2 regions of the Ornithinimicrobium cryptoxanthini genome follow, and region 1 is predicted to be linked to the other one. Evidence: predicted binding sites of a transcription regulator. Region 1 holds the regulator's gene; the other holds the start of a gene.
The links. Region 1 encodes HspR, which represses chaperone genes until heat shock. Its sites were predicted from a motif close to AAGTTGAGTCNNNNNGACTCAACTT; they were not measured.
Positions count from the first base shown of each region.

Region 1 (9,172 bases):
TGTCCATGAGTGAGAACGGCCCGATCCACCTGGACGAGTCGCTCACCCGCGCGCAGTTCGAGCAGATGACCAACGACCTGCTGGAGCGCACCAAGGCTCCCTTCGAGCAGGTCATCAAGGATGCGGGGATCGCGGTCAGCGAGATCGACCACGTCGTCCTGGTCGGTGGTTCGACGCGTATGCCGTCCGTCACCGAGACGGTCAAGCAGCTGACCGGTGGTCAGGAGCCCAACAAGGGCGTCAACCCGGACGAGGTCGTCGCCGTCGGCGCCGCGCTGCAGGCCGGTGTCCTCAAGGGCGAGCGCAAGGACGTGCTGCTGATCGACGTCACGCCGCTGAGCCTGGGCATCGAGACCCAGGGCGGCATCATGACCCGCCTGATCGAGCGCAACACCGCGATCCCCACCAAGCGCAGCGAGGTCTTCACCACGGCCAGCGACAACCAGCCGTCGGTGGGCATCCAGGTCTATCAGGGTGAGCGCGAGATCGCGCAGCACAACAAGCTGCTCGGCAACTTCGAGCTGACCGGCATCGCCCCGGCCCCCCGTGGTGTGCCGCAGATCGAGGTCACCTTCGACATCGACGCCAACGGCATCGTGCACGTCTCCGCCAAGGACCGCGGCACGGGCAAGGAGCAGTCGATGACGATCTCCGGTGGTTCCGCGCTGCCGAAGGAAGAGATCGAGCGCATGGTCAAGGACGCCGAGACGCACGCCGAGGAGGACAAGAAACGTCGCGAGGAGACCGAGACCCGCAACACTGCGGAGCAGCTGGTCTACTCCACCGAGAAGTTCCTGTCCGACTCCGGCGACAAGGTCCCCGAGGACCTGCGCGGCACCGTCGACACCGCACTCAACGACCTCAAGGAGGCGCTGAAGCCGGAGTCCGAGGCCAGCGTCGAGGACATCAAGGCCAAGATGGAGACCCTCTCCACCGAGAGCCAGAAGATGGGCTCGGCGATCTATGCCGCCTCGCAGGCTGAGGGTGGCGAGGGCGCTCCCGGCGCCGGCTTCCCCGGTGGCGAGGGCTTCCCGGGTGGCGAGGGCTTCCCCGGTGGGGACACCGGCGGCCAGGACGCTGCGGCTGACGATGTCGTCGACGCAGAGGTCGTCGACGACGAGGAGACCAAGTGACCGACACCACCGGTGCCGGTGGCCCGCAGGACCACGAGTCCGACGGCCCCACCGGCCCGGTGATCCGGGACAAGCGGCGGATCGACCCTGAGACGGGTCAGGTCCGGGACGTGTCGGCGGAGCAGGTCCAGGAGACCGCAGCGGAGCAGGTCGCAGGTGGCGACAACGCCTTCGGCGGCGGCGTCGGTGACGCCCTGCCGGGCGGCGAGCAGGACCCGTCCGGTGCCCCCCAGGCCACGTCCGGCACCCCGGTGGACGGGGGCCGGTCGGCTGACGACCTGCACCCGGACACCGTCGTCGCGGCGGACCGGCTCGAGGACCTGCGCCGCCTGCAGGCGGAGTATGTCAACTACAAGCGCCGCGTCGACCGCGACCGGGTCCGGGACCGCGAGGCCGGGACCACCACCGTGGTCGAGGCCCTGCTGCCGGTCCTGGACGACCTGCACATGGCCAAGGAGCACGGCGAGCTGACCGAGGGCCCGCTGCTGGCGATCGCCGACAAGCTCGAGACCACGCTCGGCCGGTTCGGCGTCGAGCGGCTCGGGGCGGTCGGCGAGACCTTCGACCCGGCCGTCCACGAGGCGCTGATGCACCTGCCGGAGGCAGACCTGCCCGAGGGCGCGACCGAGACGACGATCGTCCAGGTCATGCAGCCCGGCTTCAAGGTCGGCGACCGGGTGGTCCGCGCCGCCCGCGTGGCGGTGGCAGACCCGGCATGATCGAGGCAGGCCGGGACGGCGTCACGCTGTCCCGGCCCGCCACGGCGGCGCAGCACACTGACCCAGGGAGGTGAGGACACATGGCCAGCCAGGACTGGTTTGAGAAGGACTTCTACGCGATCCTCGGCGTGCCCGCTGACGCGGACGCCAAGAAGGTCAAGAGCACCTATCGCAAGCTCGCCCGGCAGTGGCATCCGGACTCCAAACCTGGTGACGCCGCAGCAGAGAAGAAGTTCAAGGAGATCGGCGAGGCCTATGCCGTCCTCTCCGACCCCGAGCAGCGCAAGCAGTATGACGCGGTCCGGGCGATGTCCCGCGGCGGCGCCCGCTTCACGGCGGGTGGAGCTGGCGGTGCCGGCGGCGCTGGCTTCGAGGACGTGTTTGCCCAGATGTTCGGTGGCGCAGGTCCCGGAGCGGGGGGCCAGGGCGGCGGCACCCGCTTCAGCACGGCCGGTGGGCAGGGGATCAACATCGAGGACCTGCTCGGCGGCTTCGCCGGGGGCGGGCAGTATGCCGGCGGCTCCCCTTTCCAGAGCACCCGCGGCCCGCGACCGGGCCGCAACGTCGAGGCCCGGACCACGATCGACTTCACCTCGGCCGCCAGTGGTGACACGGTCACTCTGCAGACCCCGGAGGGTGGTCGGGTCACCACCCGCATCCCCGCCGGCGTCAAGGACGGTCAGAAGATCCGCCTGCGCGGCAAGGGTCTGGCCGGTGACCCCGGCGCCCCCCACGGCGACCTGATGCTGGTCGTCACGGTGCGGCCGCATCCCGTCTTCGGCCGGGAGGGCAACAACCTGACGCTCGACCTGCCGGTGACCTTCGCCGAGGCGGCGCTCGGTGCCACGGTCCCGGTGCCGACGCTCGACGGCGGCACGGTCAAGGTCAAGATCGCGGCGGGCACCCCGTCCGGTCGGGTGCTGCGCGTCAAGGGCCGCGGCATCAAGGCCTCGAGCGGCACCGGCGACCTGTTGGCCAAGGTCACGGTCGTCGTCCCGCAACGCCTCACCGACAAGGCCCGAGAGGCCGTCGAGGTGCTGGCGGCCGAGGAGGATGGCGCCGACCCGCGCGCCGACCTGATGCAGCGCGCACGGGAGTAAGCAGCACCCCACACACTGTCCCCACGGCATACGGCGAGGAGGAGACGATGGCACGGCACACCGGCAACGGTCCCGGCGAGGACACCCCTGTCTATGTCATCTCCATCGCTGCCGAGCTTGCGGGCATGCACGCCCAGACGCTGCGGCAGTATGACCGGCTCGGGCTGGTCACTCCGCAGCGCACGCGCGGGGGTGGCCGGCGCTACTCCGCCCGCGACGTCTCCCGGCTGCGTGAGGTGCAGCGGCTCTCCCAGGAGGAGGGCGTCAGCCTGGCTGGCATCCAACGGATCATGGAGCTGGAGCTGCGGGTCGAGGCGCTGCAGAGCCGCACCGCAGAGCTGCTCGAGCAGAACAGGGTGCTGCGCCAGGCGATCCAGGTGCGCACCCGCGTCTTTGCGGCCGGCCCGACCGGCGAGGCCGTGGTGCTGCGCCCCGGCACCCGCCCCCAGCAGGAGCCGGCCAGCACCGCTCTTGCCGTATGGCGTCCGCTCCCGTTCTGAGCCGTCCTTCCGGCACGGTAGTCGGTCGCCGCAGCGCTCAACCCCGCCACGCCATCGGCCGCCCGAGCTCAACCCCGCCCAGGCCATCGGCCGCCGCAGCTCAACCCGAGAAGGTGTCCCCTAGCCCGAGGTATTTCGTCAGGTTGAGGGACACCTTCTCGGGCTGAGCGGTGTGAGCCGCCGCGCAACCGGTCCCGTCCGCTACAACTCACGACCGCCGGGTCGGAGCAGTTGCTCCGACCCGGCGGCCGTGGTGTGTCTGAGCCGTGAGCTCAGCCGATCAGATCAGCGTCAGCCGATCCAGCCCGGGTAGAGCTCGTTGAGGCGGTCCTCGACGGACTGCGACACCGAGTTGGTGCCGCCGACGATGACGACGCGCTCAGGGGAGAGGCGGTTGAGCTCTGCCTCGATGACGCCCGGCAGCGTGCCCGGGTTGGTGATCAGGACCGGGACGTCCTCCGAGCCGGCCAGCGCGGAGCTGGCGAGCGCGTCGGGGTAGTCCTGGCCGTTGGCGATGTAGACCACCGGCACATCCGTCTCGTAGTTGCTCGAGACGTCGACGGCCGTCTCGAAGCGGTCGGCGCCGAAGAGGCGGTCGCTGGCGCCGACGGCGTCATAGACCGCGTCGCTGACCGACGCCGGGCCACCCAGGACCACGACGCTCTGCGGGTTGAGATCCGCCAGCGCGGCCGCGGTGGCCTCCGGGACGGAGCCCTTGCGGGTCAGCAGGACGGGCGCGTCGTTGGCGCCGGCCAGGGCCGAGCCGGTGAGGGCGTCGGGGTAGGCCGGGTTCTCGCCGGAGGCCAGGTAGACCACCGGCAGGTCGGCCGGGAACATGGCAGCCAGGTTGGCCGCCGTCTCATAACGGTTCGCACCGTCGACGCGGGTGACCTCGGCGGTCCAGCCGGCGTTGAGCTCGTCCTCGACGGACTGCGCGATGGTGCTGGTGCCACCGAGCACGACGATCTTGGCCGGGGTCAGCTCGTCGAGCGCGGCCACGGTCTCCGCCGCGAGGCTGCCCTTGCGGGTCAGCAGCACGGGGGCAGCGTCACCCTCGGGGGTCTCCATGACACCCGGGGTCAGGCCACGGGCCGCGGCCGGGGAGCCGGACATCGCGTCCGGGAAGCCCTCGCCCGAGGCGATGTAGACCGTGTCGGAACCCTCGGGGAAGTGCTCGGAGAGCTCCTGCGCGGTGCCATAGCGGTTCTCGCCCCAGACGCGCTCGACCTTGGCAGGGGGAGTCTCATCGGCGGGCGCTTGCTCGCCACGGGCGACCACCGGGATGGTGACGGCCGGCAGGCCCGCACCGGTCCAGGAGAGGGTCGCCTTCTGCCACACGTCGGTGGCGGCGTCGATGTTGCGCACCGAGATGGTGACCTCGGCGGTGCCGCCGGCCGGGACCGTAGTGGTCGCGGGCTCGACGATGACCTCGAGGCTCGCCGGGCCGTCGTATGCCGCGGTGTAGGTGACCTCGGCGTCCGTCACGTTGGTGACGGTCCGGGTGGTCGTGGTCGGGCCCTCGGCGCCGAGGGCGCCGATCTGCAGCGACGCGGTGTTGTAGTTGTAGCCGGCCGTGGTGTCCGCCTCGAAGGCGTCCCAGTCGGCGACACCGGAGTCGAACACCAGACCCGGGTTCAGGAAGACCTTGGGAGCCACGAAGCCGGTGCCACCCAGGAACGGGTCGTTGCTCTGGGCGGTCGTGTAGTCACGCGTCGTGGTCTGCATGGCGGACTTGACCGCCATCGGGGACCAGTCCGGGTGACCCTGCTGCAGCAGCGCAGCCAGGCCCGCGATGTGCGGGGAGGCCATCGAGGTGCCGTTCTTGTAGCCCCAGCCGGTCGCGCCGGTCTCGGGGTTGATAGCGGCGGCCAGCACCTGCACCCCGGGAGCGCCCAGGTCGGGCTTGAGCAGGTTCTGCTCGGCCGCCGGCACGTTGACCGGGCCGCGCGAGGAGAAGCCGGCGATGGTCGGTGCGGTCGCATCGCGGTGCGTCGCGGCGGCCACGGTCGTCACCCACGGGGCGTTGTTGGACACCGGCATGTTGACCGGGTTGCCCTCGGGGCCGGAGTTGCCGGCCGAGTTGGCGCTGAACACACCAGCGGCGGCAGCGTTCTTGAACGCCTCGTCGACCGGGCTGTTGTTGTAGCCGGGGTCGTCGGGGTTGCCGATGGAGAAGTTGAGCACGTCGACGCCGTCCTCGACGGCCTTCTCGACGGCCGCGGCGGAGTCGGTGTTCATGCAGGTCGCACCGGACTCGGTGCCGGCGACGTAGTCCCAGCAGACCTTGTAGACGGACAGGTGGGCGGCCGGAGCCATGCCCGCGATGTCGATCTCAGTCGTGCCGGCGGTCAAGGTCAGCGGGAAGCCCGCGGCCGTGCCGGCGACGTGGCTGCCGTGGCCGTTGATGTCGGTCGGGCTGACCTTCTCGTGAGCAGCGGCGTCGGCGCCGGCGGCGCGCAGGCCGTCGATGAAGTAGTTGGCGCCGATCACCTTGTCGGAGCAGGCGTTGGCCGGCCAGGAGCCGTCCTCGCCGGGCTCGCAGTCGCCGGCCCAGTCAGCCGGCGGGCTGGAGACGGTGCCGTCGGTGAACGAGGCGTTGGCATAGGCCAGGCCGGTGTCGATGATGCCGACGACCAGACCCTCACCCGCGACGTCGACGCCACCGAGCTGCTCCCACAGGCCGCCCTCGCCGCGCACGCCCAGGAAGTCCGGGCTCACGTCGGTGTCGGGGGTGGCCGAGCCGTCCGTGAAGGACAGGTCGGACTCGTGCAGCTCCAGGTGCTGCGCCGGGGTGACCGACTCGACGTCGCCACGGTTGGCCAGCTGAGCTGCCTCCTCGGCAGTCAGGCTGATCGCGAAGCCGTTGAGCACCGTGTCGTAGCGGTAGGTCGGCTCGGCCTCGACCGCGGACAGGACCGAGTCCTGCGCGGTGGCCAGCTGTGCGGCATACGTCTCCGCAGCGCTGGTGGTGACGTTGAGCTTGTCCCCTGGTGCGGGCGTCGTGCCCGAGTAGGTGGCCAGCGGAGCGTCCTTGAGCAGGACGATGTAGCTGCCGTCAGTGAAGTCCGCCGCAGTGACGGATGTGGCGGCGTTGTCCGCCGGCACCGGTGTTGCCGAGGCGGTGGCGACGGACAGCATGCTGCCCGCCATCCCCAACCCGACGACGGCCGCGAGGGTGCGCTGAGGCAGCCCTCGATGAGCTCTATGAGCCATTGTTTTTTCCCCTTGTGGTGTCCAGGACGCCCCCCACGGACGTCCTCCCGCAACCTAGGCGCGATGACCGCCCGAAGTCAATCCAGAGCGTGAACACGGGAGAGCTCGCGGTGAACTTCTGGGGTCGGCTCGAGGGCGCTGTGGCCGCGGGCCGTGCGCGCTGAGAGGGCGGTCAGCTGCGGCCGAGCTCACGCACCAGCGGCACTACGTCGGCGATCGAGTCGCAGACCCGCGTCGGGCGGAACGGGAAGCGTTCCACCTGGTCAGCGGCGGTCGACCCGGTTAGGACGAGCACCGTCCGCAGGCCCGCCTCGAGCCCGCTGACGATGTCGGTGTCCATCCGGTCCCCGATCATCACCGTGTGCTCGGAGTGGGCGTCGATGCGGTTCAGCGCGCTGCGCATCATCAGCGGGTTCGGCTTGCCGACAAAATAGGGGTCGACACCCGTCGCGCGGGTGATCAGGGCCGCCACGGACCCCGTCGCGGGCAGCGGCCCGTGCGCGGACGGGCCGGTCGGGTCCGGGTTGGTCGCGATGAAGCGGGCGCCGCCCTGGACCAGGCGGATCGCCCGGGTGATCGCCTCGAAGGAGTAGGTGCGGGTCTCGCCGAGCACGACATAGTCCGGCTCACGGTCGGTCATCACATAGCCGACGTTGTGCAGGGCGTTGGTCAGCCCTGCCTCGCCGATGACGTATGCCGAGCCACCAGCTCGCTGGTCGGCCAGGAACTGCGCGGTCGCCAGGGCCGAGGTCCAGATCGCCTCCTCCGGGACCTCGATGCCGCCCGTAGCCAGTCGCGCGCGCAGGTCACGCGGGGTGAAGATCGAGTTGTTGGTCAGCAGCTGGAACCGGGTGCCGGTGTCGAGGAGCTCGGCGATGAACTCCGCCGCACCCGGCAGCGCCCGCTCCTCGTGGACGAGCACGCCGTCCATGTCGGTGAGCCAGCAGTCGACGGGGAGCCTTTCGGTCATGCCTGATGATCCCAGGTGCCGGGCCGTCATGTCGTCCTGGTGAGATAGTGGCGCCATGCAGAGTCCCACGGAAGAGACGGCCCCCGCCGCCGGTGACGCGCGGGCGGGCGCTGAGCACCTGTTGGTCTTCCCGGAGCGGGCGGTGGCCGAGGAGGTCGCGGAGACGCTGACTGAGGAGGGGTTTGCCCACGTCTTCGTGGTGCAGACGGTTCCGTCGGGTGAGGTCGAGGGCGACGAGGGTAGCGAGGGCGACGAGGGGCCTCGGTGGGCGGTGCGCGTCCTCGATGACCGGCTGCCGGACACGTCCGGCGGCGGTGCCTATGAGGGGCTGCGCGAGCGGTTCGCCGCACTCGCAACCGAGCACGGTGGGTCCTATGACGAGCCCGGCGACCCCCGTCCGCCGGTGACGGCGCGCGACGGTGCTGCCGACGGACCAGCCGACGCAGCAGCGTCCAGCTGACCGGCGACGATGATCTGGGCGATCGTTGCCACGGCCCTGGCCGGTGCGGCAACCATCGCCGGTGGCGTCCTGGCGCTGCACCCCGGCATGCGACGGCGCGGCGCGCTGGCCGTCAGCCTCGCCTTCGCCGCGGGCGTGATGATCGTGCTGTCCGTCCTGGAGATCCTGCCGCTCAGCGTGACGACCCTGAGGGAGTCGGCCGTCCCCAGGCCACTGGTGTGGACGAGCGGTGCTTTCCTCGTCGGCGCGGTGCTGGTGCTGCTGATCGACAGGTTCCTGCCCGAGCGGATCGTGCGCGACGCGGCGCACTCTGCTGATGTCGCCACGGACTCCGAAGCTCGCTCCGACGCCGCCGAGCTCACCGGCAGCCACCGGCTGATGCGCAGCGGGTTGCTGATCGCCCTGGTCATCGGTGCCCACAACGCCCCCGAGGGCCTGATGACGTTCCTGGCCATGCTTGAGTCACCGGAGCTGGGGGTGCCGCTCGCCGTGGCCATTGCGATCCACAACGTGCCCGAGGGGATCGCGGTGGCCGCACCGATCTATGTCGCCACCGGGCGACGCCGGCCGGCCCTGGGCTGGGCCGCGGTGGCCGGGCTCGCCGAGCCGATCGGTGCGCTCGTCGGCTACTTCGCGCTGCGCGTCATACTGCCTCCCCAGCTCCTGGTGCTGACCCTGGCGCTGGTGGCCGGCATGATGATCGCGCTCAGCCTGCGCGAGCTGATCCCGGCCGCACGTCGCTATCAGACCCACCCCGCACAGTCGCTGGGCGGACTCGTCGCCGGGGCTGCCGTCGTGTGGTCGAGCCTGGCGCTGACCGGCGCCTGGTGACCCCCCATTTTCATAGCGGTTTTGTTGGTGCGCCCCGCATTTTCATAGCGGTTTCGTTGGTGCCCCCCGCATTTTTGTAGTGGTTTTGCACCAGCGGATCAGTCGAAGTTGAAGATCGACTGGTGCCGATAGAAGTGCAGGATGTAGGAGCACCGCTGGCACACCATCATCTGGATGCGGTGGCTGGTGAAGCCCCATCGTGTGTCCTGCCGGGCCTCGTGCCGGTCAAACTCGGTGCAGCCACAG
Region 1 covers NZ_CP099490.1:3,421,313-3,430,484, reverse strand. Annotated here, with positions in the region: gene dnaK (molecular chaperone DnaK) at 1-1,133, shown strand, start outside; gene NF557_RS15815 (nucleotide exchange factor GrpE) at 1,130-1,852, shown strand; gene NF557_RS15810 (DnaJ C-terminal domain-containing protein) at 1,933-2,952, shown strand; gene NF557_RS15805 (heat shock protein transcriptional repressor HspR) at 3,000-3,452, shown strand; gene NF557_RS15800 (cell wall-binding repeat-containing protein) at 3,744-6,590, opposite strand; gene NF557_RS15795 (HAD-IIA family hydrolase) at 6,838-7,635, opposite strand; gene NF557_RS15790 (ribonuclease E inhibitor RraB) at 7,691-8,095, shown strand; gene NF557_RS15785 (ZIP family metal transporter) at 8,105-8,926, shown strand; gene NF557_RS15780 (hypothetical protein) at 9,025-9,172, opposite strand, start outside.

Region 2 (9,172 bases), 780 kb from region 1:
GCCTGGTCGGCCGCGAGGTCCACGGTGCTCAGGTCCTCGGGACGCCCGACCTCGATCGGGTTCGGCGGCTCCACCTTCACATACATGTCGGTGGGCCGCGCCACCTTGCGCAGGGGCGCTGCCAGGTGCGGCAGGAGGTCCAGCGACTCCAGTGCCGGACCTCGTGCGGCATACAGCACGTTGACCCCCGGCACCAGTTGCTGGCGCAGCAGCTGCATCGCGCCGACCGTGCTGCCCCGGTCGTCGGTGATCAGGAAGCGCATGGGGTGGTAACCCAGCACCCGGCGACCCTCACCGTAGGCCCAGCCCTGGAGAGGACTGCTCAGGGGCATCGCCGCCACGACCTCGTTGTAGGCGCGGGGGTCGTGGATCTCATTCAGGTGAAGGCGCACCCACCCAACGTAGGACATGGCCCGGATTCCCAGAGAATCCGGACCATGTCCTGCGTGTGTCACGCGAGTGGTGTTGCGCTGGAGCGCTCCTGGTCAGGCGCCCGGCTGGGCCTCCTCGACCGGCACCGTGTCAGGAGTCGGCGACTTCTCCGCACCGGAGAAGGTGAACTCACCGGTCCGGTCCTCGGCCGTGGCGTCGACCAGGACGATCTGTCCCGGGACCAGCTCGCCATAGAGGATCTTCTCGGAGAGGGCGTCCTCGATCTCACGCTGGATCGCGCGGCGCAGGGGACGGGCGCCCAGCACGGGGTCGTAGCCCTTGTGCGCGAGCAGCTTCTTGGCCGTGGGCGTCAGCTCGATGCCCATGTCCTTGTCCTTGAGCCGCTCGTCCAGGCTGGCGATCATGAGATCGACGATCTGGACGATCTCGGACTGCGAGAGCATCGGGAAGACGATGGTGTCGTCCACGCGGTTGAGGAACTCGGGGCGGAAGTGCTGCTTGAGCTCGTCCGTGACGCGGTTCTTCATGCGCTCGTAGTCGCTGCTGCCGTCGTTGCCGCCGGAGAAGCCGAGCGAGATGCCCTTGGCGATGTCGCGGGTGCCCAGGTTGGTCGTCATGATGATCACGGTGTTCTTGAAGTCCACCACCCGGCCCTGGGCATCGGTCAGGCGACCGTCCTCCAGAATCTGCAACAGGCTGTTGAAGATGTCTGGGTGGGCCTTCTCGACCTCGTCGAAGAGGACCACCGAGAACGGCTTGCGCCGCACCTTCTCGGTCAGCTGCCCACCCTCCTCGTAGCCGACATAGCCGGGGGGCGAGCCGAACATCCGCGAGACGGTGTGCTTCTCGGAGTACTCAGACATGTCGAGCGTGATGAGGGCGTCCTCATCGCCGAACAGGAACTCGGCGAGCGTCTTGGCCAGCTCGGTCTTGCCGACACCGGTGGGCCCGGCGAAGATGAACGAGCCGCCGGGGCGACGGGGGTCCTTCAGCCCGGCGCGGGTGCGCCGGATCGCCTGCGACAGGGCACCGATCGCGTCGTCCATGCCGATGATGCGCTTGTGGAGCTCGTCCTCCATGTTGAGCAGGCGGCTGGACTCCTCCTCGCTGAGCTTGATGACCGGGATGCCGGTGGCCGCGGCCAGGACCTCAGCGATGAGCTCCTCGTCGACCTCCGCCACGACGTCCATGTCGCCGGACTTCCACTCCTTCTCGCGCTCGACGCGGGCCTGGGTGAGCTTGTGCTCCTCGTCCCGCAGCCGCGCCGCCTTCTCGAAGTCCTGGGCGTCGATGGCCGACTCCTTCTCGCGCTTGGTGTGCGAGATCTTCTCGTCGAACTCACGCAGGTCCGGCGGAGCGGTCATCCTGCGGATCCGCAACCGTGCCCCGGCCTCGTCGATCAGGTCGATCGCCTTGTCCGGCAGGTAGCGGTCGTTGACGTAGCGGTCGGCCATGGTGGCCGCAGCCACGAGCGCGCCGTCGGTGATCGAGACCCGGTGGTGCGCCTCGTAGCGGTCGCGCAGACCCTTGAGGATCTCGATCGCGTGGCTGAGCGTCGGCTCGTTGACCTGGATCGGCTGGAAGCGTCGCTCCAGGGCGGCGTCCTTCTCGATGTGCTTGCGGTACTCGTCCAACGTCGTGGCACCGATGGTCTGCAGCTCACCGCGGGCCAGCATCGGCTTCAGGATGCTGGCGGCGTCGATCGCCCCCTCGGCAGCGCCGGCACCGACCAGGGTGTGGATCTCGTCGATGAACAAGATGATGTCGCCGCGGGTGCGGATCTCCTTGAGCACCTTCTTGAGGCGCTCCTCGAAGTCACCGCGATAGCGGGATCCCGCGACCAGCGACCCGAGATCCAGCGTGTAAAGCTGCTTGTCCTTCAGTGTCTCCGGCACCTCACCGCGCACGATGTCGGTGGCCAGGCCCTCGACGACGGCGGTCTTGCCGACGCCGGGCTCACCGATCAGCACCGGGTTGTTCTTGGTGCGCCGGGACAGCACCTGCATGACCCGCTCGATCTCCTTCTCACGACCGATCACCGGGTCCAGCTTGCCCTCGCGGGCGGCCTGGGTCAGGTTCCGGCCGAACTGGTCCAGGACCAGTGAGCCCGCCGGCGTGCCCTCCTGGGCCCCGGCACCGACGCCTGCGGTCGCGGCCTCCTTGCCCTGGTAGCCGGAGAGCAGCTGGATGACCTGCTGGCGCACCCGGTTGAGGTCGGCGCCGAGCTTGATCAGCACCTGGGCCGCGACCCCTTCGCCCTCGCGGATCAGCCCGAGCAGGATGTGCTCGGTGCCGATGTAGTTGTGGCCCAGCTGCAGCCCCTCACGCAGGCTGAGCTCGAGGACCTTCTTGGCACGGGGCGTGAAGGGGATGTGACCGGTCGGGGACTGCTGCCCCTGGCCGATGATCTCCTGGACCTGCTCGCGGACGGCGTCCAACGAGATGTCAAGGGTCTCCAGCGCCTTGGCTGCCACCCCTTCGCCCTCGTGGATGAGCCCGAGCAGGATGTGCTCAGTGCCGATGTAGTTGTGGTTGAGCATCCGCGCTTCTTCCTGCGCGAGCACCACCACTCGGCGGGCGCGGTCGGTAAACCGTTCGAACATCGTCACTCCTGACAATCGATCCGGGCTCGGGGCCTGCCGGCAACCGCCGGGACACACTCCCTCACCCTGATGCTACTTGCGTCTGCTCAGCCCAACGCCGTCGTGCGGAGCACTGTTCCATACCCTGGCGGCCAGAACCCCTGTGTTCGCCCTCGGCGTAGCCGACGATCCCCACGCGCGGCGGCCGGCACAGCTCTCGGCCCGCGCTCAGGAACGTGGGCGATAATCACCGCCGCACCGGCCGCTAGGCCAACCGGTCCACGAGGAGTCCCCCACATGAAGCGTCGCACCACCACCGCAGCCCTGTCTCTGGCCCTGCTGGCTGGCACCATCCTGTCCGGCTGCACCTCCGGCGACTCGGAGGACGAGACGACGCCCACCACTGCGACGGTCGATGCTGGCCAGGCGACAGACGACCGCTGGTTCTGCCGGTTGATCCGCAAGGATGCCCTCGACGCGGCGACCGATGGCCGCTCCGCAGAGGCCACGGAGGTCGACGCCATCAGCGAGGAGGACATCTATCAGTGCGACGTCCTGCTGCCCACCGACGACGGTGGCACGGAGGTCGCGATGAGCCTGGCGATGCACCGCAACGTGCCCGGGGAGGCTGATGCGCGGCTCGCCGAGGTCCAGGCGATCGAGGGTGCCCAACCGGGCCCTGAGCACCTCGGCGTCTCCTACGTCGCAGACACACTCGCGGTGTCCGTCGTCCCCTGCAAGGCAGGCCCCGGTGCGCCCGAGGACTCCCCGCCGGTGCCCATCGTCTTCACCGTGCGCGCACCGCTGGACGCCGAGGGCGCCGCGACCGCGCTGCTGGACCAGTCGCTGACCCGCATGGTGCGTGAGATGGACCAGAGCGTCGGCTGCAGCCCCAGCAAGATCCACGAGAACGGCGACTCGGCTGACACCACCGCTCCCTGACCCGTGGACTGGAATCCGCCGCCTGACCGTGGACTGGAACCTGCCGCCTGACCATCCTGCGGACCCAGCGCGCCACCGGTAGGCGGGAACGAGGCCGCCTGCGCTCACCCAGCCTTCTTGTCGCTGCTCCCGCTCGACGACTTCTTAGCGGTGGTGTTCTTGGCCGTCGTCTTCTTGGCCGTGGTCTTCTTGGTGGCGCTCTTGGTGTCCGCGCTCTTCTTGGCGGCGCTCTTGGTGCCTGCAGACTTCTGCGCGGTCGACTTCTGGGTCGCCGACTTCTTGGAGGTCGACTTCTTGGCTGCCGATGTGCGCGGCGCGGAGCTTGTCGTCTCCTCGGGGTCCTCCCCGCGTGAGGCCTTGGCCCGGTCGACGCTGCGCTGCAGGGCTGCGAGCAGGTCGACGACCTCGCCGGACTCCTCCTCGTCGGCCTGGTCCGGGGACTCGGTGACGTCGCCGCCCTCGATCTTGGACTTCACGAGCGCCTCGACCGCGATCTGGTAGTCGTCCTCGTGCTCCTCGAGCTCAAAGTCACCAGCCATCGAGTCGATGAGCATCCGGGCCATCGCGACCTCTGAGTCCTTGGGGTTGGAGACCTCGTCGAGGTTGTTGAGCGCCCCCGAGTCGCGCACCTCATCGGGCCACAGGAGGGTCTGCAGGACGATCACGTCATCGATGACCCGGAGCACAGCCATCGTCATCCGGGTCCGCACCGACACGGTGACGACCGCCACGCGCTCGCTCTCGCGCAGCGCCTCCCGGAGCAGCCCGTAGGCCTTGGCGCCCATGCCGTCCGGCTCGATGTAGTAGGGCTTGTCGTAGAGGATCGGGTCGATCTGTTCGATCGGCACGAACTTCTCGACCGCGATCTCCTTGCTGGAGCGGTTGGGAAGGGACTCGAAGTCCTCGTCGGTGAGGATGACGGACTTGCCGTCCTCGGTCTGATAAGCCTTGGCGATCTCCTTGTAGGGAACTTCCTCCCCGTCCGTCTGCGCGACCCGCTTGTAACGGATGCGGCTGCCGTCGGACCTGCGCACCTGGTGGAAGCTCAGGTCGTGGTTCTCCGTGGCCGAGTAGAGCCGCACCGGGACATTGACCAGCCCGAACGACACCGCGCCCTTCCAAATCGCTCTCACTGTTACAGGATGGACCCATGAGACCCATGCTCGCCACTCCGGGCCGGCCCACAGGGCACGGCCCCGGGATTCCCGAGGGTGACGGCTGGGCGCACGAGCTCAAGTGGGACGGCATCCGACTGCTGGCCCACGTCCAAGATGGCGTGCTGCGACTGACCACCCGCAGCGAGCGCGATGTGACGGTGGCCTTCCCTGAGCTGGAGGGTCTGGCCGACCTCGGTCATGACCTGCTCCTCGACGGGGAGGCCGTGACCTTCGTCGACGGCGCCCCCTCCTTCAGCCAGCTGGTCGAACGGGTCCACACCACCTCCGCAGCCAAGGGGCGACTGCTGGCATCCACCCGCCCCACGACATACGTGATCTTTGACCTGGTCGGCGTCGACGGACTTGATCTCGCACCGCTCCCGTGGTCGGCTCGCAGGGAGGCCCTGGAGCAGATCGTGCCGGAGCGCGCCCGGTGGCAGGTCTCACCGCAGTATGCCGATGGGACGGGCCTGTGGCGTGCCACCGCTGAGCAGGGACTCGAGGGCATCGTCAGCAAGCGGGTGTCCAGCACCTATCAGCCCGGGGTGCGCAGTCAGGACTGGCTGAAGTTCCCGCACCGCGGCACCGAGAGCTTCGTCGTGGGCGGGTGGCGTCCGGAGACCGGCCGGGCCAAGTTGGGGTCGCTCCTGGTCGGAGTGCCAACGGCAGAAGGTTTGAGCTATCGCGGTCGCGTCGGCAGCGGGCTGGCGGGTCGGGCGGGCAGTCGTCTGGCTGAGCTGATCGCGAAGGTGCCCGAGGGTGAGTGCCCCTTCGCCGACGAGGTCCCGCGGGTGGACCGGGCCGGCGCGACGTGGCTCGCCCCGGAGCTGGTCGTCGACATCGCGGCGCTGGGCACCACCTCGGCAGGTCGGTTGCGCCAGCCCGCCTTCAAGAGCTGGCGCGGTGACCTGACGCCGGATGACCTGGTCGGAGAGGATCGCTGATGGCTGCTGGAGAGTCGCAGAGCGTGCACGTGGCGGGGCGGACGCTGAGGGTCAGCAGCCTCGACAAGGTCCTCTATCCCGAGACGGGGACGACCAAGGGCGAGGTGCTCAACTACTACGTGCAGATCGCGGACCGGCTACTGCCCCGACTGGCGGGGCGTCCGGTGACGCGGGTGCGGTGGCCACACGGCGTCGCGCGCGAGAGCTTCTTTGAGAAGAACGTCCCCAGCGGGGTGCCGGACTGGCTGCCCCGGGTCACCCTGTCCGGGCACGGGTCGCGCTCCGGTGGGACCACGGTGACCTATCCCTTGGTGGAGGACCTGGCTGGCCTGGTCTATCTGGTCAACCTCGGATCACTCGAGCTGCACGTGCCGCAGTGGCGGGTCGACAAGGACGGGGTGCCCCAGCCGCCAGATCGTCTGGTCATCGACCTGGACCCGGGCCCGGGCGCGGGCCTGACCGAGTGCGCCCGGGTGGCCGTGCTCGTCAGCAACCGCCTGGCCGACGTCGGCCTGGAGTGCGAGCCGGTCACCAGCGGCAGCAAGGGCATGCAGCTGTATGCCGCGCTCGACGGTGAGCGGACCTCCGACGAGGTCAGCGCCGTGACCAAGGCCCTGGCTCAACAACTCACCGAGCAGCACCCCGACCTGGTCCTGTGGCAGATGACCAAGGCCCGGCGGGCCGGCAAGGTGTTCCTCGACTGGTCGCAGAACAACGCGGCCAAGACAACGATCTGCCCCTGGTCGATGCGGGGCCGGGACCGTCCCCAGGTCGCGACACCGCGGAGCTGGGACGAGATCACGACGGCCGCCGACGGCACAGCGGCGCTGACCCAGGTCCGTTTCGACGCGTTCGTGTGACAGAGCTCAGGCCGGGGCGGACCATGTCGGTCCGCCCCGGCCTGTCGCGTGCTGAGTGCTGCGCTGGCTCAGTTGGCCGCGGCGTAGGCGTCCTGCAGCTCGCGCGACACCCGACCGCGGTCACTGACCTTGAAGCCGTTGGCGCGACCCCAGTCGCGGATCCGGGCAAGTTCTTCGCGGGACGCGCCGGAGCCACCTGCGCCGCGGCGGACCTGGCGACGCCCGCCGGAACGTCGGGCCACGCCGATCCACTGGGCAAAGTCGTCGCGGAGCTTCGTCGCGTTCTCGTCCGACAGGTCGAGCTCGTAGGTGACGCCGTCCAGTGCGAACTCGACAGTTTCCGTCGCTTCTCCGCCGTTGAGGTCGTCCACCAAAATCACTTGCACGCGCTGGGCCATGTGGTCTCCTTCGAATGATTGGGTCATGATCGCTAAAACGATAAGTCTAAAGATACTGTCCCACAAGGAATGGGACAAGTCGATGGCTTAATCCACAACGCGTTCAGGAACGATCGGTCTCGGAGTTGCTCCTCGCCGCATCCCGCTCGGCCTGCCAACGCCGTTCGGCGGCACGTTCACGTCTATCCGCCTCTATGATGCGGCGCATTATCACATAGAAGAGGAAGAGCAGGCCCGCCGATGGCAGCAGCGCTGCGACAATGGGCCACAGGGTGTCCCACCAGCCCATCTCAGGCCTCCGGCTTCACAAAGGGGAAGAGGATGGTTTCCCGGATTCCCACGCCAGCCAGGAGCATGAGCACCCGGTCGATGCCGATCCCGAGACCGCCCATGGGTGGCGCCGCATGCTCTAGGGCACGCAAGAAGTCCTCGTCCAGCTCCATGGCTTCGTCATCGCCCTGCGCAGCACGTCGGGACTGCTCCATGAGCCGCTCCCGCTGGATCACGGGGTCGATCAGCTCCGAAAAGGCCGTGCCCCGCTCCGTGCCGCCGATAATCAGGTCCCAGGCCTCGATCACGCCGGGCTCAGACCGGTGCGGTCGCGCCAATGGCTGCGCGGCTGCGGGGAAGTCGCAGACGAAGGTCGGCTGGATGATGTGGGGCTCCACGAGTTCGCCAAAGAGTTCCAGCGCAATCTTCTGCTCGTCCCACGAGGGGTCAACAGGCACCTCTCGCTCGGCGGCAAGGCGGGTCAGCTCATCGGCCTTTGTTGAAATGTCAATTTGCATCCCGAGCTCGGCGGACAAGGCCTCATAGAAGGGCAACCATCGCCACTCACCATCAAGATCGACGACACCTTCGGGAGTGTCGATCTGTCGACCACCCATAGCGTCGGCAGCGGCCAAGATCATCCGCTGAGTGAGATCTGCCATCGTCGTCTGATCACCGTAGGCCTGATAGGCCTCCAGCATCGTGAACTCCGGGCTGTGGGAGGAGTCAATCCCTTCGTTGCGGAAGACCCGCCCAATCTCATAGACCCGCTCAATGCCACCGACGACCGCCCTCTTGAGGTGCAGCTCAAGCGCAATGCGCATTGTCACCGGCAGGTCGAAGGCATTCAGGTGGGTGTGGAACGGGCGTGCCGTGGCCCCCCCGTGGACCGACTGCAGCACCGGCGTCTCGATCTCGATGAAGCCGTCGTCCTCGAGAGTCCGACGGATCGCGCGGATGACGGCGGCCCGGTCCAGCACCATCTGGCGAGCCTCGTCACGCACGATCAGGTCGACATACCTGCGCCGCACCCGCTGCTCCTCGGAGAGCTCCTTGTGCAGCACCGGCAGCGGTCGCAGCGACTTGCTCGCCATCTGCCACGACGTGGCCATCACCGACAGCTCACCGCGTCGGCTGGAGATGACCCGGCCGTGCACAAAGACGTGGTCGCCCAGGTCGACGAGCGACTTCCACGACGCGAGGGACTCCTCACCGACCACTGCCAGGCTGAGCATGACCTGCAGGCGGGTGCCGTCACCAGACTGGATGCTCGCGAAGCAGAGCTTGCCGGTGTTGCGGACGAAGACCACCCGGCCGGCGACCCCGACCTCGTCGGTCGTCTCCTCGCCCGTCTCCAGGTGCCCCCAGCGCTCGCGGACCTCGGCGATGGTGTGGGTGACCGGAACCTGCACGGGGTAGGGCTCGATCCCTGCCTCCAGCAACTGTGCCCGCTTGGCGGTGCGCACCCGGACCTGCTCGGGGACGTCGGTAGCCGGCGTGGCGTCGGGATCGGTGGCAGGGCTCTGAGTCACTGCCCCAGACTACCCAGCGGCACACGCCATCCCCCAAAGCCGGCTCGCCGGAGGACACAGGGACAGCCGTCGCGGCCACCGCCGACTCAAGGGA
Region 2 covers NZ_CP099490.1:426,943-436,114, reverse strand. Annotated here, with positions in the region: gene NF557_RS02025 (lipid II:glycine glycyltransferase FemX) at 1-392, opposite strand, end outside; gene NF557_RS02020 (ATP-dependent Clp protease ATP-binding subunit) at 486-2,996, opposite strand; gene NF557_RS02015 (hypothetical protein) at 3,273-3,917, shown strand; gene ku (non-homologous end joining protein Ku) at 4,022-5,050, opposite strand; gene ligD (non-homologous end-joining DNA ligase) at 5,068-6,018, shown strand; gene ligD (non-homologous end-joining DNA ligase) at 6,018-6,878, shown strand; gene NF557_RS01995 (histone-like nucleoid-structuring protein Lsr2) at 6,947-7,276, opposite strand; gene lysS (lysine--tRNA ligase) at 7,567-9,078, opposite strand.
Region 2: the regulator HspR is predicted to act here: its motif matches at 3,070-3,094, upstream of NF557_RS02020 (ATP-dependent Clp protease ATP-binding subunit).